Regions from separate parts of the Streptomyces sp. NPDC048192 genome, predicted to be linked through region 2. Evidence: predicted binding sites of a transcription regulator. Region 2 holds the regulator's gene; each other region holds the start of a gene.

Region 1 (9,817 bases), on a different contig from region 2:
GCTTCCCGCTGGCGGGTGCCCCCAGCCGGGCCCGGGTCTCGCCCAGCGGCCGCTTCGCCGCCTGGACCGTCTTCGTCTCCGGCGAGTCCTACTCGTCCGCCTTCTTCTCCACGCGGACCTCCGTCCTGGACACCCGCACCATGCGGCTGACTCCCAGTCTGGAGACGTACTCCATCGTCAAGGACGGCAAGCCGTACCACGCCTCGGACGTCAACTTCTGGGGCGTCACCTTCGCCTCCGACGACGACACCTTCTACGCCACCCTCAACACCGCCAACCGCACCTATCTGGTCCGCGGTTCCCTCTCCCGGCGCACGGTCACCACGCTGGTCCAGAACGCGGAATGCCCCTCGCTCTCCCCGGACGGCACCCGTGTCGCCTTCAAGAAGCGGGTGCTGTCCCGTACCGCTCTCTGGCACGAGTACGTCCTCGATCTGCGCACCCTGCGCGAGACGGCGCTGGCCGAGCGCCACAGCGTCGACGACCAGGCCACCTGGCTCGACAACCGCACCCTCGCCTACGCCCTGCCCAGCAACGGCAAGATCGGCGGCAGCGACCTGTGGAGCGTGCCGGCGGACGGCACGGGAACCCCGCGGCTGCTGATCGCGGACGGATCCTCCCCGGCGCCGCTGTAGGAGGTGGGCCACGCAGAGCGCCGGGTCCACGACGGTCGGTGGGCTATGACCTGGGCCACAATCCGGGGGGCTTCCGCCGCGACCGGTGGAGGCGTAGGTTCCGTTTACCCCGCGAGAGCGCCTCTCCGGCGCCGGTCCGCCAGTCCCGGGTCCGTGGACCAGCGGGGGCCAACTTGCATACACGGGCGGGGGCGGCCACGGAGCGACGGCCGCCGGCCCTCCGGAACGGTGGCCGACGACCGCGCACAGCCACTAGGGTGCGGTGAGCGATCGCTTACGCGCCCGTGCGCACGCCGCGGTGCCGGAAGAGAGGCGAGGAGCCCTTGTCGGTCATCGACGTGTGGATGCAGCACCCCACGCTCCGTCACTCCCGCCACGAGATGTTCGAGTCGCTGCGCCGGTGGACGGGGCAGGGGCCGCTGGAGGAGCCCCTGCCGGTCGAAGCCACCGTGGCGGCCATGGCTGCGGCGGACGTGGAGATCGGGCTTGCGGCGGCCTGGTACGGCCCTGAGGGCCCGCTGATCAGCAACGACGAGGTGGCCGGGTTCGTCGCCCAGTCCGGGGGCCGGCTGCGCGGGGTCGCCGGCGCGGACCTCACCCGCCCGGTCCTGGCCGTGCGAGAGCTGCGCCGCGCCGTCGAGGACCTCGGCTTCGTGGCCCTGCGGATCATCCCCTGGCTATGGCAACTGCCGCCCACCGACCGGCTGTACTACCCGCTGTACGCCGCCTGCGTCGACCTAGGCGTCCCCTTCTGCACCCAGGTCGGCCACACCGGCCCGCTGCGCCCCTCGGAAACCGGCCGGCCCATCCCGTACATCGACCAGGTCGCGCTCGACTTCCCGGAACTGACCATCGTCTGCGGGCACATCGGCTATCCGTGGACGACCGAGATGATCGCCGTGGCCGACAAACACCCCAACGTCTACATCGACACCAGCGCCTACACCGCCCGCCGCTACCCGCCGGAACTGGTGGACTATCTGCGCGGCCGGGGCCGCCGGAAGGTGCTGTTCGGCACCAACTACCCCATGATCACCCCGGCGCGTGCGCTGGAGCACCTCGCCGGTCTCGGCCTGGACGAGGAAACCACCGGCCTGTTCCTCTCCGGGAACGCCCGCCGGATCTTCAGCCTCTGAGCCCGCTCGGCGATCTCCCGCGATCGCCGGACGCCCTCCCCGCGCCGGATCGTTGCTGCATGATGATCGGCATGACTTCGATCGCCCAGACCCCGATCACCGGCCTGGACCTCACCGGATTCACCGAGCGCGAGCCCGGTGTGTGGACCGACGCGACCGGACTCGTCCTGTCGGTCCACTTCTTTCCGCTCGTCCCGGACCTGCCGGCCCCGCTGCACGAGCCGGAGCGGCTCCGGTTCGGGTGTGCACAGGGCGTGGCGGCGTCCGGCGGCGGTCTCATCGAGGCGCTGACCGGGACCGTGGACGGGGTCCCGGCGCTGCGTCAGCTGATCAAGATGCCGTTGCAGAGCAGGCGGGGGCAGGCCTTCATCGGGAGCTGGACGCTGCCCAAGGACCGGTGCAGCGCCGTCGTGAAGGTGCAGGCCGCGGAGGGCGCGACGACCGGTCTGCGGGAGGCCGTGGTACTGGACCAGGTGGGGCCGGCCGACTACTTCCGGCCGCACCCGTACGCCGGCGGAGCGCAGCTCGGCGGGCTGCCGTACCACGTGGCCGATCTGGAGCAGTGGGACAGCCGGTTCCCGGACCACCCCTTGACCCTGGTGCGCGCCGCGCTGAGCCGCATCACACCGACGATCACCCTCCACGAGCAGTTCAAGGTCCTCCCGGCGTTCCCGGGCCCCACACCGCCCCCCGCCTTTCCCGCCCCGCCGCCCCCGTACGGCGGCCCGGTCCCGCCCACGCCGCCCGGCCCCACTCCCCCGCCGTACCCGCCCCCGGCCGCCCCGCAGGCGCCGCGTCGCGGGTGGTTCCGCCGAGGAGGCACGTGACCGCGGTCGCGCGCGGCGCACACCGCTTCCCCGCACACGAGGGGCCGGCCGATGTGTCACCTGTGACGGCGGTAGTAGGTGATGTCGTCCGTGGTGGCGTAGTCGCCGTGGTCGACGTCGATGACGGTGAGCACCGCGATGTCGCCGGTCGTCGTGTCGCGCAGGCAGAAGGTGGTGCCCGGGGGGACCTGGCGGAAGTGCAGCCGGCCGTGGGCGGGGCGGTCGGTGGCCCCGGCGGCGCACCGGGCGACGGTGGGGACGGTCCTGCCCGGTGCGACGAACACGTCGGTCAGCGGCTGGAGTTCGAAGGCGCCGTTGCCGTCGCCCCCGGCGTCCGTGCTGACGCTCCAGGCGGTCTCCGATGCGCTGACCGCGCCCGCGCGCAGGTCGAAGTAGAACGTGTAGTTCTTCAGGGCCAGCGTCCGGTGCCGGTAGACCAGGGTGTAGTCGTGCGCACCCGCGGTCGTCGTCCCGGTGGTGCCGGACGGGCGGGTGCCGGGGGCGGTCGTGGTGGCTGCCGCGCGGGCGTGGCCGGTCCCGGGTGCCAGTGCCCCGTAGACCACGGCGCACATCGCGGCCGTGACGGCCGCCGACACCACGGCGGTCGTCACGCGGTCCCGGGTCGGCCACCGGCGTCCGCCGGGCGCCTGCGGCGGAGGGCCCGCGGGATCGGGTGAGGGCCTGGAGGGATCCGGCTGGGCGCCGTCCGGGCCGGTGTCGCGGCGGCCTGGCGGATCGGTGCCGGGAGGCGCCGTCGACGCGGCCGGCCGGCCGTTGCCCTGATCCTCGGAGGCGTCGTGCGGGGCCTGGGCGGCCCACGGGGTGAGTGCCTTGTCCGCGGCGCCGGAAGCGGCCACGGCGAAGGCGATGGCGACGGCCCAGCGGTCGGCCGCGTCGTGTGTCAGCCAGAGGCCCGTCAGGGCGTAGAGCCCGGCCAGCGCGGCGGCGAAGGTCCCCAACGTCGCCAGCAGCAGGGCCAGACGCCGGCGTCCCGCGCTCACATCCGCTCCCCCCGGTATCCGTGGCACCGCGACCCGCTCCAGCTTGACATGGAACGGACACGATGGGGAGTGCGCGCTCGAGTCCGCCCGCATCGGCCGGCCTCGTCCGGCCCGACAAGACTTGACGAGGGCGCACTCAAGTTTTATCTCGTTCAGTGAGACAGTCCGGACCGAAAAGGGCAGCTCGCGGTGGTCGGCCGGGTGGCCGAAAATGGAGGTGCCCACCGCCGAGGGGGTACCCGGCCGCCGCCCGGGCGTGCCGTTCCGGCGAGCCCCGGCGGACAGGGCACAGACGAGGAGGGTGAGTCCCGATGGCGCGTCCAGTCGGTATAGACCTGGGAACGACGAACTCCGTGGTCTCGGTCCTCGAGGGCGGCGAGCCCACCGTGGTCACCAACGCGGAAGGCGCCCGGACGACGCCTTCGGTGGTGGCGTTCGCCAAGAACGGCGAGGTGCTGGTCGGCGAGGTCGCCAAGCGGCAGGCCGTGACCAACGTGGAGCGCACCGCGCGCTCGGTCAAGCGGCACATGGGCGACCACACCTGGCGGTTCCCGGAGCACGGTGACGTCGACGGCAAGCGGTACACCGCGCAGGAGATCTCCGCCCGCGTGCTGCAGAAGCTCAAGCGGGACGCGGAGGCCCACCTGGGCGAGGACGTCACCGACGCCGTCATCACGGTGCCCGCCTACTTCGACGACGCCCAGCGGCAGGCCACCAAGGAGGCCGGTGAGATCGCCGGTCTGAACGTGCTGCGGATCATCAACGAGCCGACCGCGGCGGCGCTGGCGTACGGTCTGGACAAGGAGAACGACCAGACCGTCCTCGTCTTCGACCTGGGCGGCGGCACCTTCGACGTGTCCCTGCTGGAGATCGGCGAGGGCGTCATCGAGGTCAAGGCCACCAACGGCGACACCCATCTCGGGGGCGACGACTGGGACCAGCGGATCGTCGACCACCTGGTCAAGACCTTCAAGAACAACTACGGCATCGATCTCGCCCAGGACAAGATGGCCGTGCAGCGGCTGCGGGAAGCGGCGGAACGGGCCAAGGTCGAGCTGTCCAGCTCGACGGAGACGAACATCAACCTGCCCTACATCACGGCGTCCGCCGAGGGCCCGCTGCACCTGGACGAGAAGCTGACGCGCGCCCAGTTCCAGCAGCTGACGGCGGACCTGCTGGACCGCTGCAAGGCGCCGTTCCACAACGCGATCAAGGATGCCGGGATCAAGGTCTCCGACATCAACCACGTCATCCTCGTCGGCGGCTCCACCCGCATGCCCGCCGTCACCGACCTGGTGCGGGAGCTGACCGGCAAGGACCCGCACAAGGGCGTCAACCCCGACGAGGTCGTGGCCATGGGCGCCTCGCTTCAGGCCGGTGTCCTCAAGGGCGAGGTCAAGGACGTCCTGCTGCTCGACGTCACCCCGCTGTCCCTCGGCATCGAGACCAAGGGCGGCATCATGACCAAGCTGATCGAGCGCAACACCACGATCCCGACCCGCCGTTCGGAGATCTTCACCACCGCCGAGGACAACCAGCCCTCGGTGACCATCCAGGTCTACCAGGGCGAACGGGAGATCGCCGCGTACAACAAGAAGCTCGGCATGTTCGAGCTGACCGGCATCGCGCCCGCCCCGCGCGGAGTGCCGCAGGTCGAGGTCGCCTTCGACATCGACGCCAACGGCATCATGCACGTCTCCGCCAAGGACCTGGGTACCGGCAAGGAGCAGAAGATGACCGTCACCGGCGGCTCCGCGCTGCCCCGGGACGACATCGACCGCATGGTCCGCGAGGCCGAGCAGCACGCCGAGGAGGACCGCCGGCGCCGGGAGGCCGCCGAGACCCGCAACCAGGCCGAACAGCTCGTCTACTCCACGGAGAAACTCATCAGGGACAACCCCGACAAGATCCCGGCGGACGCGAAGAACGAGACCGAGACCGCGCTGGCCGACCTGAAGGAGAAGCTGAAAGGGGAGGACACGACCGCGATCCGGCAGTCGATGGAGCGTGCGGCCGAGGCGGCGCAGAAGATCGGCACGGCGATGTACCAGCGGTCCGGCGCGGAGGGTCAGGCAGGCGCGGGCGCGTCCGCCGAATCGGCCGCCTCCTCCCCGGACGAGGACGTGGTGGACGCCGAGATCGTCGACGACGACAAGAAGGACAGGCCGGAGGCGGGCTGACGATGGACAAGGGCCGGCTGCAGAATCCGGACCCCGCCCAGCTGCAGCGTCTGCTTCAGGAACGCACTGCCGACCTGCAGCGGGTGAAGGCCGAGTACGACAACTACCGCAAGCGGGTGCGCCGGGACCGGATGGCCGTGCGCGAGATCGCCGTGGCCAATGTCCTGCGCGCCCTGCTGCCCGTCCTGGACGCCGTGGACCGCACCTGCGCCCACGAGCCCATGACACCGGGTCTGAAGGACATCACCGACACCCTGGCCACACAGTTGGGGTCCCTGGGAGTCGAGGCGTTCGGTGAGGTGGGCGATCCGTTCGACCCGGCGCGCCACGACGCGGTCACCCACCACGTCCGCCCCGGCGCCGACGAGCTGATCTGCACCAAGATCCTGCGCCCCGGCTACCGGCTCGGCCTCCAGCTGCTGCGGCCGGCCCATGTGGAGGTCACCGGTCCGCCGCCGCCCACGAGAAATCCGCTCGGACCGGAGCGGGCGGAAACCCCGCCCGGTCCGGTCCGCGAGCTGCGGCGCTGAGCAGAGCACGGCACCGGGCCCCGGTCCCGCGCGCCGCCCGCGGCATCCCGGCGCACCGGATCAGCCGGCCCGGCTCAGCCGCGTACGGCGAACGCTTCGGCCACGGCGTCGCCCCCGGCGCCGGACGCCAGCAGGAGCCGGAGCAGGACCCGGGCCTTGAACGGGTCGAGGAAGCCGCCGTCGATCAGCCCGCGGCGCCGCAGGTCCGTCTCCGAGCCCGGCGCGCGGTAGGTGTGCCGCAGCACCGAACCGCTCCCGGTGCGCGACGTCAGCACGACCGGCATGCGCTCGGCCAGGGCGCCGAGCCGGGGCGCGAGCGCACCCGGCACATGCCCGGCGCCGAAACCGGCGACGACCAGGCCCCGGTGCGTGGTCTCCAGTCCCTGCAGCTGCGCGCCGTCGTCGTCCAGGGTGACCACGTGCAGCGCGACACGGGTGGCCTCGAGGCGTTCCCGGTCCACTCCGGCCTTCAGCGGCTCGTGCTGCGGCGCCGCCAGCAGCATCCGTACCCGGCCCTCCACGACGTGCCCGAGCGGGCCGGCGCTCGGTGAGCCGAAGGCCGCGGGGTTCGTGCTGTGCGTCTTGCGCACCCATCGCGCCGCGTGCACCTCGTCGTTGAGGACGACCAGCGCCCCCGCGCCGCGCGCCTGGGGCGCCGCCGCGACGCGTACGGCGGCGAGCACGTTGGCCGGCCCGTCCGCGCCCGCCATGGCCGGCTGCCGCAGGGCGCCGGTCAGCACGAACGGCGCCTCGTGCGGCCACACCAGGTCGGCCAGGAAGGCGGTCTCCTCCAGGGTGTCGGTGCCCTGTGTGACGACGACGCCCTCCGCGCCCTCCGTCACGGCCCGCGACGCGAGCTCGACGACGTCGAGGATCTGCCCGAAGGTGAGGCTTCCGCTCGGTACGGCGTGCACGTCCCGCACGTCCAGGGTGACGCCCAGCTCGGCCAGTCCGGGTACGGCCGCGGCGATCTCGGTGCCGCTCAGCCGCGCTCCCCGCGCGCCGCCGGGCACCGATATGGTCCCCCCGAGTGCCAGCATCACGACGGCCAACGCCCGCCCCCTCACCCCGCTCCGCGCCCGGCGGGGTTCCGCCGGACGCCCTCAACCTACAAGGCGAGAGGGGGAGAAGAGGAAGCCAAGGGGCTCACGGCTGTGCGCCGCGGGTGAGGATGACGGCGTAACGGCACTCGGCGCCGGTGGTGTTGGCGAAGACGCGCTCGGCGGGCTCCCCGAGTTCGAGGGTGTCGCCGGCGTCGAGTTCGTGGACGGTGTCGCCGTCGTGGAAGGTCAGGTGCCCGTCCAGGACCCAGACGACCTGGCGGACGAAGGCGAACGCGGCGGCCGGGTACGGCACTCGGGCGCCGGCGGGCAGGCGGATCTCGGCGACCTCGGCGGGGAAGTGGGGTCCGGTGATCTGGCGGCGCCGGAAGCCGGTGCCGGGGTCGCGCCACTCGGCCGCGTCCGTCCCGCGGCGTACGCCCGCCGCGCCCCGCGCGTCGTCCGGGGCCTCTTCGGCGAGGGCGAGCAGGGAGGCGATGCTCAGCTGGAACGCCGCCGACAGTTTGCCCAGGACGACCGCGGTGGGGCTGCTCTCGCCGCGTTCGACGCGGCTGATCATCGCCTGCGACACACCGGAGACGTCCGCGAGCTGGGCCAGGGTCCACCGGCGCCGCTCCCGCTCGGTGCGGACGCGGGCGGCGATCCGCACCACCAGCGGATCTACTATGTTGGACATGAATCCAATATACGAGAGGAGCGGCGTGACCGTCACCGTGCGCCCGGCCCGCTCCGGTGACGCGGAGGCGGTCCGCGCGATCCGCAACCACGCGATCGAGCACTCCCTGGCCCTGTGGACCGAGACGCCGCAGTCCCCCGCGGAGGGCTCCGCCTGGCTCGCCGCCCACCTCGGGCGGGGCTCGGCGTTCGTGGCCGAGACGGGAGGCGAGGTGGCCGGGTTCGCCGTCTACGGCCCCTGGCGGGACCTGCCCGGCTACCGCCACACCGTGGAGGACTCGGTCTACGTCCGCGAGGGCCGGCACGGCCTCGGCATCGGCTCCGCACTGCTGACGGCCCTCATCGCCTCGGCACGGGACGCCGGGCACCATGTCATGATCGCCGGTATCGAGGCGGGCAACGGCGCGTCGGTCCGGCTGCACGAGCGGTTCGGCTTCGAGCGCGTCGGCACCGTGCCGGAGGTCGGCACCAAGTTCGGCCGGTGGCTCGACCTGACCCTCATGCGGCTGCCCCTCACCTGACGGGCACCCGGACCCGGCCGCGCCGCTGTCCTTTCGGGCCGGACGGCGTCAGCGCCGCTGGGCGGCGATCATCGCCTTGTACCAGTGGTAGCTGTCCTTCGGCGTGCGCCGCTGGGTGCCGTAGTCGACGCGGACGATCCCGAACCGCTTGCCGTAGCCGTACGCCCACTCGAAGTTGTCCAGCAGGGACCAGACGTAGTAGCCGCGGACGTCCACGCCGGCGTCCAGCGCGGCACGCAGCGCGGCGAGATGGTCGCGCAGGTAGGCCACCCGGTCGGCGTCGTGGACCGATCCGTCGGGGCTCACCTCGTCGTGCTCCGCGGAGCCGTTCTCGGTGATGTGCACGGGCGGCAGGGCGTCGCCGTAGCGGTCCTTCAGCCGTACCAGCAGATCGGTGAAGGTGGCGGGGGCGACCGGCCAGTCCATGGCGGTGTGCCGTACGCCCGGCAGCCGTACCTCCGCGTAGCGGTTGTCCGTGGCCACGCGCCGCGCGGGGTCGGCCTCGCGGTGCGGGGCGTCGGCGACGACGATGGGGCGGTAGTAGTTGATCCCGAGGAAGTCCAGCGGCCGGGAGATCAGTTCCAGGTCGCCGTCCCGCCGGAAGTCCTGCCCGGTGATCAGTTCGCCCCAGGTCTCCTCCTCGCCGGCCGGGTAGCGGCCGGTCAGGATCGGCTCGGTCCACACCAGGTTGTGCTGGGTGTCCGCGCGGACGACGGCCGCGAGATCGGCCGGCGCGTCGGTGGCCGGCAGGTTGTGGTCGAGGTTGAGCGTGATGCCCACCTCGCGTGCTCCGGCCTCCCGCAGGGCCTGTACGGCCAGGCCGTGGCCGACCAGGAGGTGGTGGGCGGCGGCCAGCGCTCCCCTGCCCTCCCGGGCGCCGGGCGCGTGCCGGCCGACCGAGTAGCCCAGGAAGGCGCTGCACCAGGGCTCGTTGAGGGTGATCCAGCGCGGCACGCGGTCGGCGAGGTGTTCGGCGACGACTGCCGTGTACTCCGCGAACCGCTCCGCCGTCTCCCGTACCCGCCAGCCGCCCCGGTCCTCGAGCGCCTGCGGCAGGTCCCAGTGGTACAGGGTGGCGGCGGGCTCGATGCCGGCGGCGAGCAGCTCGTCGACCAGCCGGGAGTAGAAGTCGAGGCCCTTGGGGTTGACCGGTCCGGTGCCCTCGGGCAGCACGCGCGGCCAGGCGATCGAGAACCGGTACGATCCCACGCCCAGCTCGCGCAGCAGCGCCACGTCCTCGCGGAAGCGGTG
Region 2 (9,817 bases):
GTAGGCGATGACCGGGATGCCCGCGTCCTTGGCCTTCTTCACCTCGGGCGCGATGGCGTGCGAGTCGACGGCGTCGAGCATGATGATGTCGACCTTCTCGTCGATCATCCGCTGCATCTGCGAGGTCTGCCGGGAGGCGTCCGCGTCGGCGTTGGCGTACTCGACCTTGCCCTGCTTCGCGGTGAGCCTGGAGACTTCGCTCTTGATGATGGGGTAGTCGAACTTGTCGTAGCGGGTGTTGGCCTTCTCCGGCAGCAGCAGCCCGACGGTGATGTCGTTGCCCTTGCTCGGGCTCGCGCTCGCGCTGTTCCCCGTGGCGTCCAGCACGCCGCAGCCGGCGAGCGAGAGGGTCATCGTGGATGCGGCCACGGACAGGACGATACGACGCATGCGAGGGCTCACTTCGGCTTCCGGACGTAGGGCGGCTATACGACCCAGGTGTCTGAAAAGACAACGCGGAGGCCACACCCGTCGTCAAGCGGAACTACTTAACGAGTCCGCAACACCACGCTCAGCTGACTCTGTGAAGGACACGCGGAATCGCCTCCAAACACCCTTTACGGACCCTCCATCCAAAGGGAGTTCATGGCCGGGTAAAGAGCGGTACAACCAACCGCGATCTTCGCGAGTCGTGATCATCGGCGGCCGTGCGCCGCCCACCCGACTCGAGCAGAGGACCGAATGAACCCAGCCAGCCGCGCGACCGCCACCGCCGTCGTGCTCGCCACCGCCGGCGCCCTGCTGAACGCGGCCGCCCCGGCCGCGTCCGCGGCCACGACGTGCACGGCGCCGACGTACAAGCGGACGTTCTACGCGAACACCACGTTCTCCGGCACACCGAAGAAGACGGACTGCGACAGCGTCATCGACCAGAACTGGACCGGCGCGCCCGCCTCCGGGCTGCCGAAGGACAACTTCGGCGTCCGCTGGAGCGTCACCCGCGACTTCGGCTCCGGCGGGCCGTTCGCGTTCGCCGCCTCCGGGACCGACGGCATCCGGGTGTACCTGGACGGCGTGCGCAAGACCGACCTGTGGTCCAACACCTCCGGCACCCGCGCCAAGACGGTCAACGTCACCGTCCCCAAGGGCAGGCACACCCTGCGCGTGGACTACGCCAACTTCACCGGCGCCGCGAGCGTGAAGTTCGCCTACACCCCGCGCACCTCCGCCGCCGTCGACACGGTGCGGCCACTGGCCCCGACCGGGGTCTCCTGGGACCAGTACACCGGTCAGCCGCCCGGCATCGACGCCGTGCTCGCCTGGACGGCGAACAAGGAGATGGACCTCGCCGGTTACCGCGTCTACCGGCGGGTGGCGGGCACGAGCGCCTTCACCCGGGTCGGCACCACCACGGTGCCGCGCTTCAGCGAACGGCCGCCGCAGACCGGGCAGTCGTACTACTACGAGATCCGCGCCTACGACAAGGCCGGCAACGAGTCCGCCGGCAGCACCGACCAGGGCCCGGTACCCTCCCGGGACCTGACCCCGCCCGCCGCCCCGAAGCTCACCGCGACCGGCACCGAGGACGCCAACGAGCTGTCCTGGACGGCCCCTTCGGACGCCGTCTCCTACCGGGTGTACCGCAGGGCCGCCGGTGCCGCCGACTTCACCGCCCTCGGCGACACCACGTCCACCTCCTACACGGACGCCCAGGCCGCCTACCGCACGGCCTACGACTACAAGGTCGCCGCGCTCGACGCGCACGGCAACGCCGCCTACTCGCCCGTCGTGACCAGCACCCGGACCATTGCCCCGCCGCAGCACGTCACCGCGCGCACGGACAGCGGCGAGACGGTCGTCGGCTGGACCGAGCCCGCCGGCACCGCCGACTACGTCGTGCGCCGCTCCGCGGACCACGCCGACGGCTCCCGGGACTGGGCCACCCTCACCTGCGGCTCGCCCACGAGCGCCACGGACGCCGCCGGCGGCACCGAGCGCACCTGCACCGACTACTCCGGCCGCCGCGGCACCACGTACCACTACACGGTGCTCCGCAAGGACTCCGCCGGGCGCTGGTCGGTGCCCTCCGCCGAGGTCACCGCCACCCGGCCCGGCGAAGAGACACCGCCGCCGGCCGTCACCGGCGTGGCCGCCGAGCCCCTGGAGTACGGCATCCGGCTGTCCTGGCAGCCCAGCACGGCCCCGGACCTCGCGTCCTACGCCCTCTACCAGCAGCAGGACGAGTCCCACGACCCCGAGTACCTGGGGAAGGTGGACGCGTCGACGACGCAGACCCTGCTGCCCTGGCCGGCCGACGGCACGTCGTACCGCCTGTTCGTCGTGGCCGTGGACGTCTACGGCAACTCCCTGACCTACCAGGACGATCCGGACGTCGAGGACTGGAGCGTGCCCGTCGCCTCCGTCCCGGTGACCGCGCTCGACCTGCGGCCCACCTCGGTCCCGGACGACACGGCGGGCTGCCAGACGACGACCTGGCGGACCGCCGCCGGCATCAGGGTGGAGCCGTGGTGCCCCTACGAGGACACCTCCTCGGTGACCGGCTTCCACGTCTACCGCTGGGACCACGCCGAGGGCCGGTTCGTCCGGCTGACCGAGGCCCCGGTGGCCAAGAGCCGCGACGGCTGGTTCTGGACGGACACCCACGCCCCGGCCGGCACGACCCTGTACTACATGATCTCCCTCGTCCGGGCGGACGGCACCGAGTCCTTCGCCGACACCGACTACGTCATCACCCCGCCGAGCGCCTCCTGACACGCCGAAGGGGCCCGCGGTCGTCCGCGGGCCCCTTCACCGTGTTCCACTCGGTCCTGCTGCTGCCTCAGTCCTGCTGCTGGCGCTTGGGCCGCCACACCACCAGCGCGCTGGTCTGCTGGACCTCCTGGTACGGCACCAGGTCGCGCCGGTAGGAGGCGTGCACGGCGGCCTCGCGCTGCTGCATCGCGGCCGCCGCGCCGTCCAGGGCCGCCTCCAGCTCCGCCACGCGGGACTGCAGTGCGGCGACCTGGTTCTCCAGTTCGATGATGCGCTTGATGCCGGCCAGGTTGATGCCCTCGTCCTGCGACAACTGCTGCACCTGGCGGAGCAGTTCGATGTCGCGGGCCGAGTAGCGGCGGCCCCGGCCCGCGGTGCGGTCCGGGGAGACCAGGCCCAGGCGGTCGTACTGGCGCAGCGTCTGCGGGTGGAGTCCGGAGAGCTGGGCCGCCACCGAGATGACGTAGACCGGGGTCTCCTCGGTCAGTTCATACGGCGCACGAAAATTGTCACCGCGTCGACGGCCGTCCATCTCTCTCAGTCTCCCTTCGCGGCCTCGAACAGCTCCGCCCGCGGGTCCTCGCCCGCGGTCGCCTCGCGATACGCCTCGAGCGCGTCACGAGCCTTCCCCGACAGGTCCTCGGGCACACGCACCTCGACGGTGACCAGGAGGTCGCCGCGGGTGCCGTCCTTGCGGAGCGCGCCCTTGCCCCGGGCGCGCATCGTACGGCCGTTGGGCGTGCCGGGCGGCAGTTTCAGGGTGACGGGCGGTCCGCCGAGGGTCGGCACCCGGACCTCGCCGCCGAGGGCCGCCTCGGGGAACGTCACCGGCACGGTGACGGTGAGGTTGTCGCCCTTGCGGCCGAACACCGGGTGCGTGCCGACGTGCACGACCACGTACAGATCGCCCGCCGGTCCGCCCCGCTCGCCGGGCGCGCCCTTGCCGCGCAGCCGGATGCGCTGCCCGTCGGTCACCCCGGCCGGGATGCGGACCTGCATCGTCCGGGACGACTTCGCCCGGCCGCTGCCCTTGCACTCCATGCAGGGGTGCTCGGCGATCAGGCCGCGGCCCTTGCAGTCGGGGCAGGGATCGGTGAGCGAGAAGCCGCCGCCCGAGCCCCGGGCGACCTGCCCGGTGCCGACGCAGGTCGGGCACACGCGCGGCGTGCCGTTCTTGTCGCCGGTGCCCGAGCAGGCCTTGCAGGGCGCCTGGGAGGACATCCGCAGCGGCACCGTGGCGCCCTCGATGGCCTCCGTGAAGCTGAGCGTGACCTCGGACTCGATGTCCTGGCCGCGCCGGGGCTGGGTCCGCGTGCCGGCGGCGCCGCCGCGGTTGAACAGGCCCCCGAAGACGTCACCGAGTCCGCCGCCGAAGCCGCCCTGGGTGCTCGCCCCGCCTCCGAAGAGGTCGCCCAGGTCGAAGTTGAACGAGCCGCCGGCGCCGGGCCCGGGGCGGAAGCCGCCGTTGCCGAACAGGGCGCGCGCCTCGTCGTACTCCTTGCGCTTCTTGGGGTCGCCGAGCACGTCGTTCGCCTCGGAGATCTCCTTGAAGCGCTCCTCGGCCTTGGCGTTGCCCTTGTTGGCGTCCGGGTGGTACTCGCGGGCGAGCTTCCGGTACGCCTTCTTGATCTCGGCCTCGGTGGCGTCCTTGGGGACGCCGAGGACCTTGTAGTAGTCCTTCTCGATGAAGTCCTTCGTACTCATCCCCGACGTACCCCCTTCCCGTGCTTCCCGTGGGTCCTCACGTCAGCCCTCGTCCGGGCCACCGTTCTCCTTGTCGTCAGCGGCGCCGGCGTCCTTCGCCTCGGAGGCCTTCTCCTCGGCGCCCTCGGCCTTGACGGTCTGCGCGCCCGGCTGCGGCTCGGCGACGGCCACCCGCGCCGGGCGGATGGTGCGCTCGCCGATGCGATACCCGGGCTGCAGGATCGCCACGCAGGTCGTCTCGGTGACGTCCGGCGCGTAGCTGTGCATCAGGGCCTCGTGGATCGTCGGGTCGAAGGGCTCGCCCTCCTTGCCGAACTGCTGCAGGCCCATCTTGGCCGCGACGGTCTCCAGCGACTCGGCCACCGACTTGAAGCCGCCGACCAGTTCGCCGTGTTCCCGCGCGCGGCCGATGTCGTCGAGCACGGGCAGGAGTTCGGTCAGGAGGTTCGCGACGGCGATCTCCTTGACCGCGATCCGGTCCCGTTCGACCCGGCGGCGGTAGTTCTGGTACTCGGCCTGGAGGCGCTGGAGGTCCGCCGTGCGCTCGCTCAGCGCCGTGCGCACCTGGTCCAGCTGGGCCAGCAGGCCGGCGTTCTCGTTTCCGTCCCCGGCCGGGGCCGCCCCCTCATCGGGAGCGGCCTTCGGCTCGGCGTCGTCGGGGGTCGCGCCGGAGGGGACGTCGGGCTTCTCCTCGAAGCCCGGGGTCTCCTCCGTCATTACGCGGCACCGTCCTTGCGCTCGTCGTCCACGATCTCGGCGTCCACCACGTCGTCGTCGGCCTTGGCCTCACCGGCCGAGGCGCCGCCGGCGGCGGCCTGCGCGGCCTGGGCGTCGGCGTACATGGCCTGGCCCAGCTTCTGCGAGACGGCCGCGACCTTCTCGGTGGCGGTGCGGATCTCGGCGGTGTCCTCGCCCTTGAGGGCTTCCTTCAGCTCGCCGACCGCGGCCTCGACCTCGGTCTTGATCTCGCCGGGGACCTTGTCCTCGTTGTCCTTGAGGAACTTCTCCGTCTGGTAGACCAGCTGCTCGCCCTGGTTGCGGGCCTCGGCGGCCTCGCGGCGGCGGTGGTCCTCCTCCGCGTAGCGCTCGGCCTCCTCGCGCATGCGGTCGACCTCTTCCTTCGGGAGCGAGGAGCCGCCGGTGACGGTCATCTTCTGCTCCTTGCCGGTGCCGAGGTCCTTCGCCGTGACGTGCATGATGCCGTTGGCGTCGATGTCGAAGGAGACCTCGATCTGCGGGACGCCGCGGGGCGCCGGCGGCAGACCGGTCAGCTCGAACATGCCGAGCTTCTTGTTGTACGCCGCGATCTCGCGCTCGCCCTGGTAGACCTGGATCTGCACCGACGGCTGGTTGTCCTCGGCCGTGGTGAAGATCTCGGAGCGCTTGGTCGGGATCGTGGTGTTGCGCTCGATCAGCTTGGTCATGATGCCGCCCTTGGTCTCGATGCCGAGGGACAGCGGGGTGACGTCGAGCAGCAGGACGTCCTTGACCTCGCCCTTGAGGACACCGGCCTGGAGCGAGGCGCCGATGGCGACGACCTCGTCCGGGTTCACGCCCTTGTTGGCCTCCTTGCCGCCGGTCAGCTCCTTGACGAGCTCGGCGACCGCGGGCATACGGGTGGAGCCACCGACGAGCACGACGTGGTCGATGTCGTTGATGGAGATGCCGGCGTCCTTGATGACGTTGTGGAACGGCGTCTTGCAGCGCTCCAGCAGGTCGGCCGTCAGCTGCTGGAACTGGGCCCGGGTGAGCTTCTCGTCCAGGTGCAGCGGGCCCTCGGCGGACGCGGTGATGTACGGCAGGTTGATCGAGGTCTCGGTGGACGAGGACAGCTCGATCTTGGCCTTCTCGGCGGCCTCGCGCAGACGCTGCAGGGCCATCTTGTCCTTGGACAGGTCCACGCCGTGGCCGGACTGGAACTGCTTGACCAGGTAGTCGACGACGCGCTGGTCCCAGTCGTCACCACCGAGGTGGTTGTCACCGTTGGTGGCCTTCACCTCGACGACGCCGTCGCCGATCTCCAGCAGGGACACGTCGAAGGTGCCGCCGCCGAGGTCGAAGACGAGGATGGTCTGGTCGTCCTTGTCGAGGCCGTAGGCCAGCGCGGCGGCGGTCGGCTCGTTGACGATGCGCAGGACGTTCAGACCGGCGATCTCACCGGCCTCCTTGGTCGCCTGGCGCTCGGAGTCGTTGAAGTACGCCGGGACGGTGATGACCGCGTCGGTCACCTTCTCGCCCAGGTAGGCCTCGGCGTCCCGCTTCAGCTTCTGCAGGATGAACGCGGAGATCTGCTGCGGGTTGAAGTCCTTGCCGTCGAGCTGGATCTTCCAGTCGGTGCCCATGTGGCGCTTCACCGAGCGGATGGTCCGGTCCACGTTCGTGACCGCCTGGCGCTTGGCGACCTCGCCGACGAGCACTTCACCGTTCTTGGCGAAGGCGACGACGGACGGCGTGGTCCTGGCGCCCTCGGCGTTGGTGATGACGGTGGGCTCGCCGCCCTCCAGAACGCTGACGACGGAGTTAGTCGTGCCCAGGTCGATGCCGACCGCACGTGCCATGGTTGATTCCTCCAGCTGACTTGAGTGGAACGGACTCAAGTGTGCATGACGGCACCGGCTGGGTCAACAGACCTGAGTCGGCCGGGCTCAAGTCTTATCCGTTCCTTACACGCAACTGGCCCCTGACCTGCGTCGATGACATCCGCCGGGGTGGTTGGACAGGAATGCGAAGGGCGACGGCGACGACCAGCAGCACCCCTCCCGCCACCCAGGCCACCACCCCGTCCCCGGTCCATCCGGTGTGCACGAGCACCCCCACCAGCACCGAGGCGAAGGAGCCGGCCCCCAGCAGGACGACCGCGCCCTGCGGGGTGAACCCGAGCGGCCGCAGCCGGTGCACCAGGTGGTCCGGGCCGCGCCGCAGCAGCGGGCGCCGGGCCAGACTGCGCGAGAGGACCACGAGGAGGGCGTCGGCGAGGGCCACCGCGCCGAGGCAGAACACCACGGCAGCGCTCGGCGTGAGGTCGTACCCCGCGCGTGTGAAAACGAGCGACGAGGACAGCAGGAACCCGGTGAACAGCGAGCCGCAGGCGCCGAGCCCGATCCGCGCGGGGTGCCAGTTGTGCATCAGGAAGCCGGTGAGGGCGGCGGCGAACACGCTCAGCAGGACGGCGAGGCCGTCCATCACCTCGGCGGCGGCACAGGCCCCCGCCCCGAACGCGGTGACCACGCCGACGGTCCCCGCGAGCCCGTCCGCGTGGTCGAGCCCCTTGAAGGCCAGGGTGGCCAGCACGATCCAGCCCAGGGCCAGCAGGCCGCCCGGCACGCCCGTCTCCTGGTACGGCACCACGAAGGCCGCCGCCACCGCCGTACCGGCGACGAGCACGCGCGGGCGCAGCCGCCAGACGTCGGCGACCAGCCCCAGGGCGGCGACGCACGCGGCGGCGACCAGCAGCCTGCCGACGCCCTCGCCGAGCGGGGCGACCCTGGTCCACTGCCCGGCCCAGGCGACGAGGCAGGTGACGGCCACCACGGCGACACCGCCGAGCAGCGGAAGCCTGCGCTGCCGGCGCCGGTCGACGATGCCCGCCCGCAGCGCGGGCACCCTGAGCAGCGCGGAGAGGACGGCGGCGAGCAGCAGGGCGGCGGTGGCGGCGGCGATCCCGTAGAGCACGGCTCTAAGGTAGGGGTGAATGTAGCAATTCGGTATGAATAACACGATCCGATGGTCCGGGGATGACGCTCGTCACCCCGCGCCCGGCTGCATCCCGCAGGAAGATGAGGGTAGTCTCAGACGAACTGGATAAGTTACCGCTTAGTAATCTCGCTCGGTTAAGTTCGAGGCCGCCCAGGAGCCCCCATGCAACTCGCCGCGATCATCGTGTCGCTGGTACTCGCCGTGGTCGGCGTTGCGCTGTTCAGCCGCGCCATCGCGCAGATCTATCGGTTCGTACGGCTCGGCCAGGACGTCCCGGCGGGCACCCGGACCAACGACTGGACCGCCCGCACCGCCACGGTGATCAGGGAGTTCCTCGGCCACACCCGCATGAACCGCTGGGGCGTGGTCGGCGTCGCCCACTGGTTCGTCGCGGTCGGCTTCTTCTCCCTGGTGCTGACCCTGGTCAACGCCTTCGGCCAGCTCTTCCAGGCCGACTGGGCGCTGCCCGTCATCGGCAGGTGGCTGCCGTACGAGCTGTTCGTCGAGTTCATCGGCACCATGACGTCGCTGGGCATCCTCACCCTGATCGTCATCCGGCAGCTGAGCCACCCCAGGCGGCCCGGGCGCAAGTCCCGCTTCGCGGGCTCCAACTTCGGCCAGGCGTACTTCGTCGAGGCCGTCATCCTCGTCATCGGCCTCGCGATCATGACGCTGCGCGGCCTGGAGGGGGCGCTCGCCGGCGTGCACCACTACGAGGCCGCGTACTTCGCCTCGTACCCGCTGGTGCTCGCCTTCAAGGGACTGAGCGTCTCCACGCTGCAGAACCTGGTCTACCTCACGGCCATGATCAAGATCGGGACGTCCTTCATCTGGATGATCACGGTCTCGCTGATGACCGACATGGGCGTGGCCTGGCACCGCTTCCTCGCGTTCCCGAACATCTTCTTCAAGCGCAACGCCACCGGCGAGACCTCCCTCGGCGCCCTGCTGCCGATGACCTCCGGCGGCAAGCCGATCGACTTCACCGACCCCGGCGAGGACGACGTCTTCGGCGTCTCCCAGGTCGAGCAGTTCTCCTGGAAGGGCCTGCTGGACTTCTCCACCTGCACCGAGTGCGGCCGCTGCCAGTCGCAGTGCCCCGCCTGGAACACCGGCAAGCCGCTCTCCCCGAAGCTGCTGATCATGTCGCTGCGCGACCACGCCCACGCCAAGGCGCCGTACCTGCTCGCGGGCGGCGGCAAGACCATGGAGGGCGAGGAGAAGGCCTCCGAGGAGCAGCTGAAGGACGTCCCCGCCGCCGCGCTGGCCGAGGCCGAGCGGCCGCTGATCGGCACCGCCGAGGAGAACGGCGTCATCGACCCGGACGTGCTGTGGTCCTGCACCACGTGCGGCGCCTGCGTCGAGCAGTGCCCGGTGGACATCGAGCACGTCGACCACATCGTCGACATGCGCCGCTACCAGGTGATGATCGAGTCCGCGTTCCCGTCCGAGGCGGGCACGATGCTCAAGAACCTGGAGAAGAAGGGCAACCCCTGGGGCCTGGCCAAGAAGCAGCGCCTGGAGTGGACCAAGGAGGTCGACTTCGAGGTCCCGGTCGTCGGCAAGGACATCGAGGACCTCTCCGAGGTCGAGTACCTGTACTGGGTCGGCTGCGCCGGCGCCCTGGAGGACCGGGCCAAGAAGACCACCAAGGCCTTCGCCGAGCTGCTGCACATCGCGGGCGTGAAGTTCGCGATCATGGGCG
Region 3 (9,817 bases), on a different contig from region 2:
GGCAGCCGCGCTCGGATTCGGCCACACCGATCCGGCCGCCGTGCAGATCCACCGCCCAGCGGGCGATCGCCAGACCGAGCCCCGTGCCGCCGTCGCTGCCCGGCCCGTGCGGCCGGGTCACGGCGCCCCGGTTGAACCGCTCGAACACCCGGTGCCACTCCGACCGGGGGATGCCGGGCCCCTCGTCCAGGACCTCCAGCTCCAGCGACTCCGGCCGCGGTCCGCGCCGTGCCCGCACGGTGACCCGGCCGTGCGGCGGGCTGTGCTTGACCGCGTTGTCGATCAGGTTGGCCACGACCTGGTGGATGCGCTCGGGGTCCGCGTGCGCGGTCAGCTCCGGCGGCGAGACGTCGAGGTGCAGATGCACGTCGGTGCGGGTGTGGCTGCCGGATCCGGAGGCGATGCCCGCGCGCGCCGAGGCCACCATGTTGGCCTCCTTCAGCACGCCCGAGAGGTACGGCCACACCTCGAAGCGGCGCATCCTCAGCGGTACGACGCCGTTGTCCAGCCGGGACAGGTCCAGCAGGGTCTCCACCAGCCGGCCGAGCCGCTCGGTCTGCTTCAGCGCCGTGCGCATGGTCTCGGGGTCGGCCTCGGTGACCCCGTCGACGATGTTCTCCAGCACCCCGCGCAGCCCGGCGATGGGGGTGCGCAGCTCGTGGGAGACATTGGCCACGAGTTCCTTGCGCTGGCGGTCCTGGGCCTCCAGCTCGTCCGCCATGACGTTGATCGTGCGGGCCAGGTCGCCCAGCTCGTCCCGGCGGCCCTCGCTGACCCGGCGGGTGTAGTCGCCCTCCGAGATGGACCGCGCCACCGTGTTCATCTCGTCCAGCGGCATGGTCAGCGAGTGCGCCACGAACTGCGTGATCAGCAGCGTGGCGATCATCGAGAAGACCGTGATGAAGCGCAGCTCGGTCTTGGTGTGCACCGCGATCACCGAAAGACCGGTGGTGATCAGCACCGCGATGACGACGAGCGCGCCCAGCTTGGTCTTGATCGAGAACGGGCGTACGCCGCCCCAGGGGTGGTCCTCGGCGAGGTTCCCGGGGCTCCTCCGTGCGGCCTGGCGCCCGTCACCGCTCATGGGGTGGGCGTCTCCAGGGCGTACCCGACGCCGTGCACGGTGCGGATCCGCTCGGCGCCGATCTTCCGGCGCAGCGCCTTGATGTGGCTGTCGACCGTGCGGGTGCCGGAGGCGTCCGCCCAGTCCCACACCTCGGCCAGCAGCTGCTCACGGGAGAGCACCGCGCGCGGGGTGTTCGCCAGGCACACCAGCAGGTCGAACTCGGTGGGCGTCAGATGGACGTCCTCCGACTTCACCCGCACCCGGCGCTGGGCGTGGTCGATCTCCAGCTCGCCGAGCCGCAGGATGCCCGAGCGCGGGGTCGCGGCGGCGAGGGCCGCCCGCTCCACGCGGCGCAGCAGCACGTGCACGCGCGCCGCCAGCTCCCGCATCGAGAACGGCTTGGTCATGTAGTCGTCGGCGCCGACGCCGAGACCGACCAGCATGTCCGTCTCGTCGTCCCGCGCGGTCAGCATCAGCACCGGCACCGGGCGCTGCGCCTGCACCCGCCGGCAGACCTCGAGGCCGTCGAAGCCCGGCAGCATGATGTCGAGGATCAGCAGATCGGGCTGCCAGGCCTCGGCCGTGTCGACCGCGGCCGGGCCGTCGGACGCCGTCTGCACGAGAAATCCCTCGGCGCGCAGCCGGGCCGCGATGGCGTCGACGATCGTGGGGTCGTCCTCGACGACCAGCACCCGGCGCTGTGCGCCCGGGGTGGTCGTCGCCGCGCCGCTCTGGGAGGTGTGTGTCTGCTCCATCGCCCGCCCCTGCTTGTTGCTTTCCGGAACCCGTGGGGTGATCCCATGTCTGCGATTGACGCTTGAAAGATCCGCGTCAGGGCAGCACATTACGGGGATCCACCGCGCTGTCGCTATCCAGGTCGGACGGCGATGTGCACGGCGTCCGGAACGCCCCGGGCAACGGGCACCTCTTCGGTACGCACCTGACGGAACCCGGCATTCCGCAAGGTTCCTTCAAATTCCGGAGAGGGTTCGGCGGACCATACGGCCAGCACTCCGCCCGGGTTCAACACCCTTGTGCAGGAGGCGAGTCCGGCCGGTGAATAGAGCGTGTGGTTGCCGTCGGTGACGGTCCAGCCCGGGCCGTTGTCGATGTCCAGACAGAGCGCGTCGAACGTGTCGGATGTCTCATTGACGAACGCCACGAGGTCGTCCTGCACGATCTCGGTGCGCGGATCGCGGAGCGCGTCGGCGGACAGCTCGGCCAGCGGCCCGTCGCGGTGCCAGTCGACGACGGCGGGCTCGCGCTCCACGACGGTGATCCGCCCCCACCGCGGGTCCGCCGCGGCGTGGGCGAGCGAGAACCCCACGCCCAGCCCTCCGATCAGCACGCTCGGCTCCGGGCGGCCGTCCAGCGCCTCGTACGCGGCGTCGACCAGCAGCCGCTCCGAGCGGCCGTCGGAGGTGTCCATGAGGAAGCAGCCGTTGGCGATGATCTGCAGCAGTCCTCCGTGCCGGCGCAGCACCACCTCGCCGTAGGGGCCGTCGCGCCGGTCGAGGACCACGGGGGAGTCGTACACGGCAGTCATGACCCTCATCCTGCTCGAACGCACCTCGGCCGGCACGGGAATTACGGGGGCGCACTGATGTGCCCCCGGGGGAGCGGGAGCGCGGACGCGGCCGGAACGTAGGAGGTTGCTGTGAATCGCCTCTCGCGTGGCGTCGGTCATAGACAGCGGCCCCGGGAGCGCCAAGGGTTGACCCGGACGGAAGGAGTGCCGCGAACGTGGAACGGACCGCGACGGGCCCCGCGACGGCCGCGTCCCCGCCCCCGACGGGCGCGCCCCTCCCCGGTGGCTCCGCCGCCACGGTCCCCGTGATCGCGGACCTCCTGGACGGCATGCCGCGCCAGCGGGACGCCCCGGCTCCCGCTCCCCGGCCCGCCGCCCCGGCCCCGGCCGCGCCGCCGCGGCTCGCGTTCCCCCGGCTGTGGCGCCTGCTGCCCACCCCCGCCGGCGCCCCGTTCACCTTCGGCTACACGGCTCTGCTGACCCTCACCTCCGTGGTCGCCGCCCTCGCCGACCCCGCCCTGGTGCACGCCCTCTACCAGGCCTCCAGTACGGACGTGGCCCACCTGGTGCGCTCCCCGGCCGTGGTGCTGCTGGCGAGCGCGCTGTGGATCGCGGGCGGCGTGCTGTCGCCGTTCGCGCTCGCGTTCTTGCTGGTCCTCACGGCGCTGGAGCGGCGGATAGGCGGCGCGAGAGCCGCCTGCGTCTTCCTCGCCGGGCACGTCCTGGCCACGCTCGCCACCGAGGTCCCGGTGGGCCTGGCCGTCCTGGCCGGCCATCTGCCGGCCACGTCGCTGCACCGCCTCGACTACGGCATCAGCTTCGGCGTCGCCGCCTGCATCGGCGCCCTGTCCGGCCTCCTGCGCCCCTGGCTCGGCCTGCCCCTCCTCGCCCTGACGGCCGCTGAACTGGTGAGCGACCTGGTCGCCTTCCAGGACCCGATGACGAACTGGGGCCACCTGATCGCGCTGACGGCGGGAGTGGCGAGCCGGCCTCTCGTACGCCGGTGGGCGCGGGCATCCGCCTGAGCGGGCCCGCGCGGATCTGATCGCTCACAGCGAACAAGTGGAGGGAACACCTGCCTGCGCCCGGCAGTTGAGTCGGTACAACTCAACTTGACTGCCGAAGGGGAGATCATGGCTGCTGAGTCACCGGCGTTCACGCTCGTCCTGCCCGTGCTGCCCTTGGACGACGAGGTCGTACTGCCCGGCATGGTGGTTCCGCTGGACCTGAGCGACGCCGAGGTGCGGGCCGCGGTGGAGGCCGCGCAGGCCGCCGCCCGGTCGGAACCTGGCAAGCCCAGAGTGCTGCTGGTACCGCGGATCGACGGCACGTACGCGAAGACGGGTGTGCTGGGCACGGTCGAGCAGGTCGGCCGGCTGGCCGACGGCGACCCGGGGGCTCTGATCCGCGGCCGGAGCCGGGTGCGGATCGGCGCCGGCACCACCGGTCCCGGGGCGGCCCTGTGGGTGGAGGGCGCGCGCATCGAGGAGACCGTGCCGGACCCGCTGCCCGGACAGGTCGCCGAACTCGTCAAGGAGTACAAGGCGCTCGCCACCGAGTGGCTGAAGAAGCGCGGCGCATGGCAGGTCGTGGACCGCGTCCAGGCCATCGACGACGTCTCCGCGCTGGCCGACAACTCCGGCTACTCGCCGTTCCTGACCACCGACCAGAAGGTCGAACTGCTGGAGACCGCCGACCCGGTGGCCCGGCTGAAGCTCGCCACCCAGGCGCTCCGCGACCACCTCGCCGAGCAGGAGGTGGCCGAGACCATCGCCAAGGACGTCCAGGAGGGCGTGGACAAGCAGCAGCGCGAGTTCCTCCTGCGCCGCCAGCTGGAGGCCGTCCGCAAGGAACTGCGCGAGCTGAACGGCGAGAAGGACGGCGAGGAGTCCGACGACTACCGCGCCCGCGTGGAGGCCGCCGACCTGCCGGAGAAGGTCCGCGAGGCCGCCCTCAAGGAGGTCGACAAGCTCGAGCGGGCCAGCGACCAGTCCCCGGAGGGCTCCTGGATCCGCACCTGGCTGGACACCGTCCTGGAGATGCCCTGGAACGAACGGACGGAGGACGCCTACGACATCCAGGGCGCCAAGGAGATCCTGGACGCCGAGCACGCCGGCCTGGACGACGTGAAGGCGCGCATCACCGAGTACCTGGCCGTCCGCAAGCGGCGCAGCGAACGCGGCCTGGGCGTCATCGGCGGCCGGCGCGGCGGAGCCGTCCTGGCCCTCGTCGGCCCGCCCGGCGTCGGCAAGACCTCGCTCGGCGAGTCCGTCGCGCACGCCATGGGCCGCAAGTTCGTCCGCGTCGCCCTCGGCGGCGTCCGCGACGAGGCCGAGATCCGCGGCCACCGCCGTACGTACGTCGGCGCGCTGCCCGGCCGGATCGTGCGGGCGATCAAGGAGGCCGGGTCGATGAACCCGGTGGTGCTGCTCGACGAGATCGACAAGGTGGGCTCCGACTTCCGCGGCGACCCGGCAGCGGCCCTGCTCGAGGTCCTGGACCCGGCGCAGAACCACACCTTCCGGGACCACTACCTGGAGGTCGAACTCGACCTGTCCGACGTGGTCTTCCTCGCCACGGCCAACGTCCTGGAGGCCATCCCCGAGGCGCTCGCCGACCGGATGGAGATCGTCCGCCTGGACGGCTACACCGAGGACGAGAAGATCGTCATCGCCCGCGACCACCTGCTCCCGCGCCAGCTGGAGCGGGCCGGCCTGGACCGGGACGAGGTCACCATCAACGAGGGCGCGCTGCGCAAGCTGGCGGGCGAATACACCCGCGAGGCGGGCGTGCGCAACCTGGAGCGTTCCGTCGCCCGTCTGCTGCGCAAGATCGCCGCCCAGCACGAACTGGGCGAGCGGGAACTGCCGTTCACGGTGACGCCGGACGAGCTGCGCGGCCTGCTCGGGCGCCCGCACCACGTGCCCGAGTCCGCCCAGGACCCGGCCGAGCGCCGTACGGCCGTCCCCGGCGTGGCGACCGGCCTCGCGGTCACCGGCGCGGGCGGCGACGTGCTCTTCGTCGAGGCGTCCCTCGCCGACCCGGAGACGGGCGCGGCGGGGCTGACCCTGACCGGCCAGCTCGGCGACGTGATGAAGGAGTCGGCGCAGATCGCGCTGAGCTTCCTGCGCAGCCACGGCGCCGAACTGGAACTCCCGGTCGGCGACTTGAAGGACCGGGGGGTGCACATCCACTTCCCGGCGGGCGCGGTGCCCAAGGACGGCCCGAGCGCCGGCATCACGATGACGACGGCCCTCGCCTCGCTCCTGTCCGGCCGGCTGGTCCGCACGGACGTGGCCATGACCGGCGAGGTCTCGCTGACCGGCCGGGTGCTGCCCATCGGCGGTGTGAAGCAGAAGCTGCTCGCCGCCCACCGCGCCGGGGTGACCACCGTGATCATCCCCAAGCGCAACGAGCCCGACCTGGACGACGTCCCGGCGGAGGTGCTGGACAAGCTCGACGTCCACGCCGTGACCGACGTCCGCCAGGTCCTGGAGCTGGCGCTCGCGCCCGCGACGAGCGGTGCGGCGCCGGAGGTTCCCGTGGCGGCGTGACGGACGCCGCGGGAGAGGCGGGGCCCGGGTTCCGTGAGGGATGCCCGGGCCTCCGCCATGCCCGCCCGCGCATCCGAGCCGCATGCCCATAAGCGGATCACTCGGTCGAATCCAGACGTGAGTTGACGCGTAGGCCGAGGCCGCGACGGCCGGTCGGTGGGGGCGCGACGCGCAAGTCCGGAGGGGAGCGGGGTACCGGCTGGATGCCGGTCGTGTGGTCGTGGTCGTGGGGCGGGACGGCGGTGGCGGCGGCTCAGCCGGTGGCCGCGGACAGTGACTGTTCTGCCCAGACCGTCTTGCCCACCCGGTCGTGCCGGGTGCCCCAGCGGTCGGCCAGTTGGGCGACCAGCAGCAGGCCGCGGCCGCCCTCGTCGAAGATCCGGGCGCGACGCATGTGCGGGGTGGTGCCGCTGGCGTCGTACACCTCGCTGATCAGCGTCGCGTCCTGGTGGATCAGCCGGAGCCGGATGGGCGGGCGGCCGTACCGGATGGCGTTGGTGACCAGCTCGCTGACCATCAGCTCGGTGGGGAAGGCGGCCTCGCCCAGGCCCCACGCGGACAGCTGGCCGCAGGCGAGGTGGCGGGCGCGGGAGACGTCTTCGGGGTCGTCCGCCAGCTCCCAGGCGGCGACCCGGTCCTCGTGCAGCACCCGGGTGCGGGCGACGAGCAGGGCGATGTCGTCGTCCGGGCGATGGGTCAGCAGCTCGGTGAGCACGTGGTCGCAGACGGCGTCCAGCGACCCGGCGGGCCGGACCAGCGCGGCGAACAGCTTGTCCAGCGCCTCGTCGATGTCGTGGTCGCGGGCCTCGAACAGCCCGTCGGTGTAGAGGACGAGCAGGCTGCCCTCGGGCAGTTCGCTCTCGACGGCCTCGAACGGCAGCCCGCCGAGCCCCAGCGGCGGCCCCGCGGGCACGTCCAGGAAGCGCGCGGCGCCGTCCGGCATGACCACGGCGGGCGGCGGATGACCGGCCCGGGCGGCCGTGCAGCGGCGCGACACCGGGTCGTAGACCGCGTACAGGCACGTGGTGCCGATGCCGCCGGCGGTCTCCGCGGCCGGGTCCGTGCTGCCCTCGTCGGCGGCGAGCCGCAGCACCAGGTCGTCGAGGTGGGTGAGCAGCTCGTCGGCCGGGAGGTCGACGTCGGCCAGGGTGCGTACGGCGGTGCGCAGCCGGCCCATGGTGGCCGAGGCGCGGATGCCGTGGCCCACCACGTCGCCCACCACGAGCGCCACCCGCGCGCCGGACAGCGGGATCACGTCGAACCAGTCGCCGCCCACCCCGGCCCGGGTCGCGGCCGGCAGATAGCGGGTGGCGATCTCCAGGGCCGCCTGCTCGGGCAGCGTGTGCGGGAGCAGGCTCCGCTGCAGGGCCATCGTCGTGGTGCGGTCGCGTGCGCCGGTGCGGGTCTGCCGGATGCCGGCGGCCGCCTTCCCCGTGAACTCGCCGGCCAGCCGCACATCGTCCGCGCCGAACGCCTCACGGCCCGGGCACCGGCCGAACAGCGCGACCCCGAGCGTGCTGTCCTGGGCGACCAGCGGCAGCACCAGCAGCGAACGCGCCCCGGACGCGCGCAGCCAGGCCGCGCCCGGATCCGTCGCCGCCCACTCGGCGACCCGCGGGTCCGCCGTGTCGTACAGCAGCGGGCGGCCCGCCGCCAGGCACTGGGCCGGCGGCGAGTCCACCGGGCAGACGACCGCCTCGCCGACACCGGAGCCGTGGGCGGCCGGGACGCTGTCCGGCACGGCGCGCAGGGCGGCGCGGCGCAGCACGAGAGGACCGGGCGGCGGGACGGGTTCCGCGCCGGCCTCGCGCGGGGAGTCGAGCAGGTCGACCGCCATCACGTCGGCGAGCCGGGGAACCGTGACCTCGCCGAGTTCCTGCGCGGCCCGCGCCTGGTCGGCGGCCGGGCCGACCGGCGTGCCGTGCTCGGCCGGCGGCCGCTGCCCGGCGCCGGAGTCCCGCGCGGGCGCCTGCGTGGACAGGCAGACGGCGCGCACCTGGCCGCCGGCGTCCTTCAGCGGGGTGAGCACGGCGCCGGAGCCGAGTTCCACGCCGAGCCGGGCCTCCTGCGGGCGGCCGGTCTCCAGCGCGACCCGCATCGACCGGGCGGCCCCCTCTCCGGCGGCGCCGGGCATGATGTGCGGCAGCCGCAGTCCCCGCATCGCCGACTCGGGCAGGGCGAGGGCCTGCTCCATCCGGCGGTTGGCGCGCACGAGCCGCAGGTCGGCGTCGAAGATGGCCAGCGGGAAGGGAGACTGCAGGAAGGTCCACTCCTCCAGCGGCTCGCCCCGGGGCGGCTGTGTGCGGGCGGTCACCGCGCTCACCACGAGCCAGTCGCCGGCGCCGGCGCCGGAGGTCCTGCGGTGGGCGAGCACGCCCAGCTCCACCCGCCGGCCGTCGCGGTGCCGCAGCGGCACCGTGCCGTTCCAGCGGTCCCGGCCGGCGAGGATCCGGCGGGCCGCCGTGCCGCCGGTGGCGAGGAGCGCGCTCGCGGGGCGGCCGAGGACGGCCGGTGCGTCGTAGCCGAGCAGCTGCTCGGCGCCCGCGCTCCAGCCGGTGAGGATGCCCCGCTCATCGATGGTGGCCGTGGCCGTGTACGCCGACTGTCGCTCCTGTCGCTCCATCGCCGCTCATCCGCCCTCGCTCGGCAGGCTCTCCTGACCAGCATGATCCCGGGCGGCGCGGAGCACCAACGCAGCACGGTGCCCCCTGCCCGCACCGGGCAGGGGGCACCGGAGAAGCGTCAGCCGTTGGCCAGGGCCTGGACGCGGTCGAGGGCTCCGTTGAACTTGTCGTGGTCGCCGACGGTCGGGCCGGAGGAGGTGTACTGCCACATCGTGTAGTACGACCAGCCGGCCGGCAGGGTGCCCGGGTCCGAGGCGTAGCGGGCGATCCACAGCGGGTTGTTCGCGGCGAAGCCGCCGTAGTTGCCGGTGCAGTCGCTCCACCAGCTGGTCGCCGTGTAGATCACCGCGTCCCGGCCGGTCAGGGACTTGTAGGTGTTCAGGAAGTCGGCGATCCAGCTGACCATCGCGCTCGCCGACTTGCCGTAGCACTCGGCGCCGTACGGGTTCCACTCGATGTCGAGCGCGCCGGGCAGCGTCTTGCCGTCCCTGGACCAGCCGCCGCCGTGGCTGACGAAGTAGCTCGCCTGGGTGGCGCCGCTGGTGGTGTCCGGGGTCGCGAAGTGGTAGGCGCCGCGGATCATGCCCACGTTGTACGAGCCGTTGTACTGCTGGGCGAAGTAGGGGTTCGTGTAGTACGTGCCCTCCGTCGCCTTGGTGTAGGCCCAGCGCACCCCGCCGTTCCACAGGGTGGACCAGGCGACGTTGCCCTGGTAGCCGGAGACGTCCACGCCCTCGGTCTGGGTGACGTCACCCGATGTGGGGGTGCCGGCCCTGCCGTCGTGCGCGAGGACGCCCATGCCCATGTAAGCGGAGCCGCGGGCGGGGGTCGTCGCGGCGTGCGCGGAGGTCAGGGGCAGGGTGAGGGACAGTGCCGCGAGCAGGGCCGTCACCAGGACGGCGAGGGGGCGCGGGCGGATGGAGCCGGGTCTGTGCACGGGCATGACGTGCCTCCGGGGAGTGGGGTGGGGAGAACGTGACCGTGACCGTGTACCGGATGCCGCACTGGCGTGGGCATGCCATTTCCTTGCCTGCTGAAGAAGCTA

The links. Region 2 encodes HspR, which represses chaperone genes until heat shock. Its sites were predicted from a motif close to TTGAGNNNNNNNNNCTCAA; they were not measured.
Region 1: a site for HspR is predicted at 3,721-3,739, ahead of dnaK (molecular chaperone DnaK). Genes of this name have one in related genera too.
Region 3: a site for HspR is predicted at 3,687-3,705, ahead of lon (endopeptidase La). Genes of this name have one in related genera too.

The regions. Positions count from the first base shown of each region.
Region 1 is NZ_JBIDAL010000001.1:598,455-608,271, reverse strand. Features, by position in the region: gene ACGFZN_RS02650 (TolB family protein) at 1-635, shown strand, start outside; gene ACGFZN_RS02645 (amidohydrolase family protein) at 959-1,771, shown strand; gene ACGFZN_RS02640 (hypothetical protein) at 1,843-2,598, shown strand; gene ACGFZN_RS02635 (hypothetical protein) at 2,655-3,599, opposite strand; gene dnaK (molecular chaperone DnaK) at 3,911-5,779, shown strand; gene grpE (nucleotide exchange factor GrpE) at 5,782-6,309, shown strand; gene ACGFZN_RS02620 (asparaginase) at 6,384-7,352, opposite strand; gene ACGFZN_RS02615 (helix-turn-helix domain-containing protein) at 7,456-8,046, opposite strand; gene ACGFZN_RS02610 (GNAT family N-acetyltransferase) at 8,045-8,566, shown strand; gene ACGFZN_RS02605 (GH1 family beta-glucosidase) at 8,615-9,817, opposite strand, start outside.
Region 2 is NZ_JBIDAL010000004.1:150,801-160,617, forward strand. Features, by position in the region: gene ACGFZN_RS09000 (sugar ABC transporter substrate-binding protein) at 1-390, opposite strand, end outside; gene ACGFZN_RS09005 (fibronectin type III domain-containing protein) at 682-2,712, shown strand; gene ACGFZN_RS09010 (heat shock protein transcriptional repressor HspR) at 2,780-3,244, opposite strand; gene dnaJ (molecular chaperone DnaJ) at 3,250-4,416, opposite strand; gene grpE (nucleotide exchange factor GrpE) at 4,459-5,133, opposite strand; gene dnaK (molecular chaperone DnaK) at 5,133-6,974, opposite strand; gene ACGFZN_RS09030 (MraY family glycosyltransferase) at 7,069-8,088, opposite strand; gene ACGFZN_RS09035 ((Fe-S)-binding protein) at 8,275-9,817, shown strand, end outside.
Region 3 is NZ_JBIDAL010000006.1:119,356-129,172, reverse strand. Features, by position in the region: gene ACGFZN_RS13935 (ATP-binding protein) at 1-1,084, opposite strand, end outside; gene ACGFZN_RS13930 (response regulator transcription factor) at 1,081-1,821, opposite strand; gene ACGFZN_RS13925 (spermidine synthase) at 1,935-2,612, opposite strand; gene ACGFZN_RS13920 (rhomboid-like protein) at 2,810-3,619, shown strand; gene lon (endopeptidase La) at 3,728-6,148, shown strand; gene ACGFZN_RS13910 (SpoIIE family protein phosphatase) at 6,402-8,771, opposite strand; gene ACGFZN_RS13905 (lysozyme) at 8,891-9,715, opposite strand.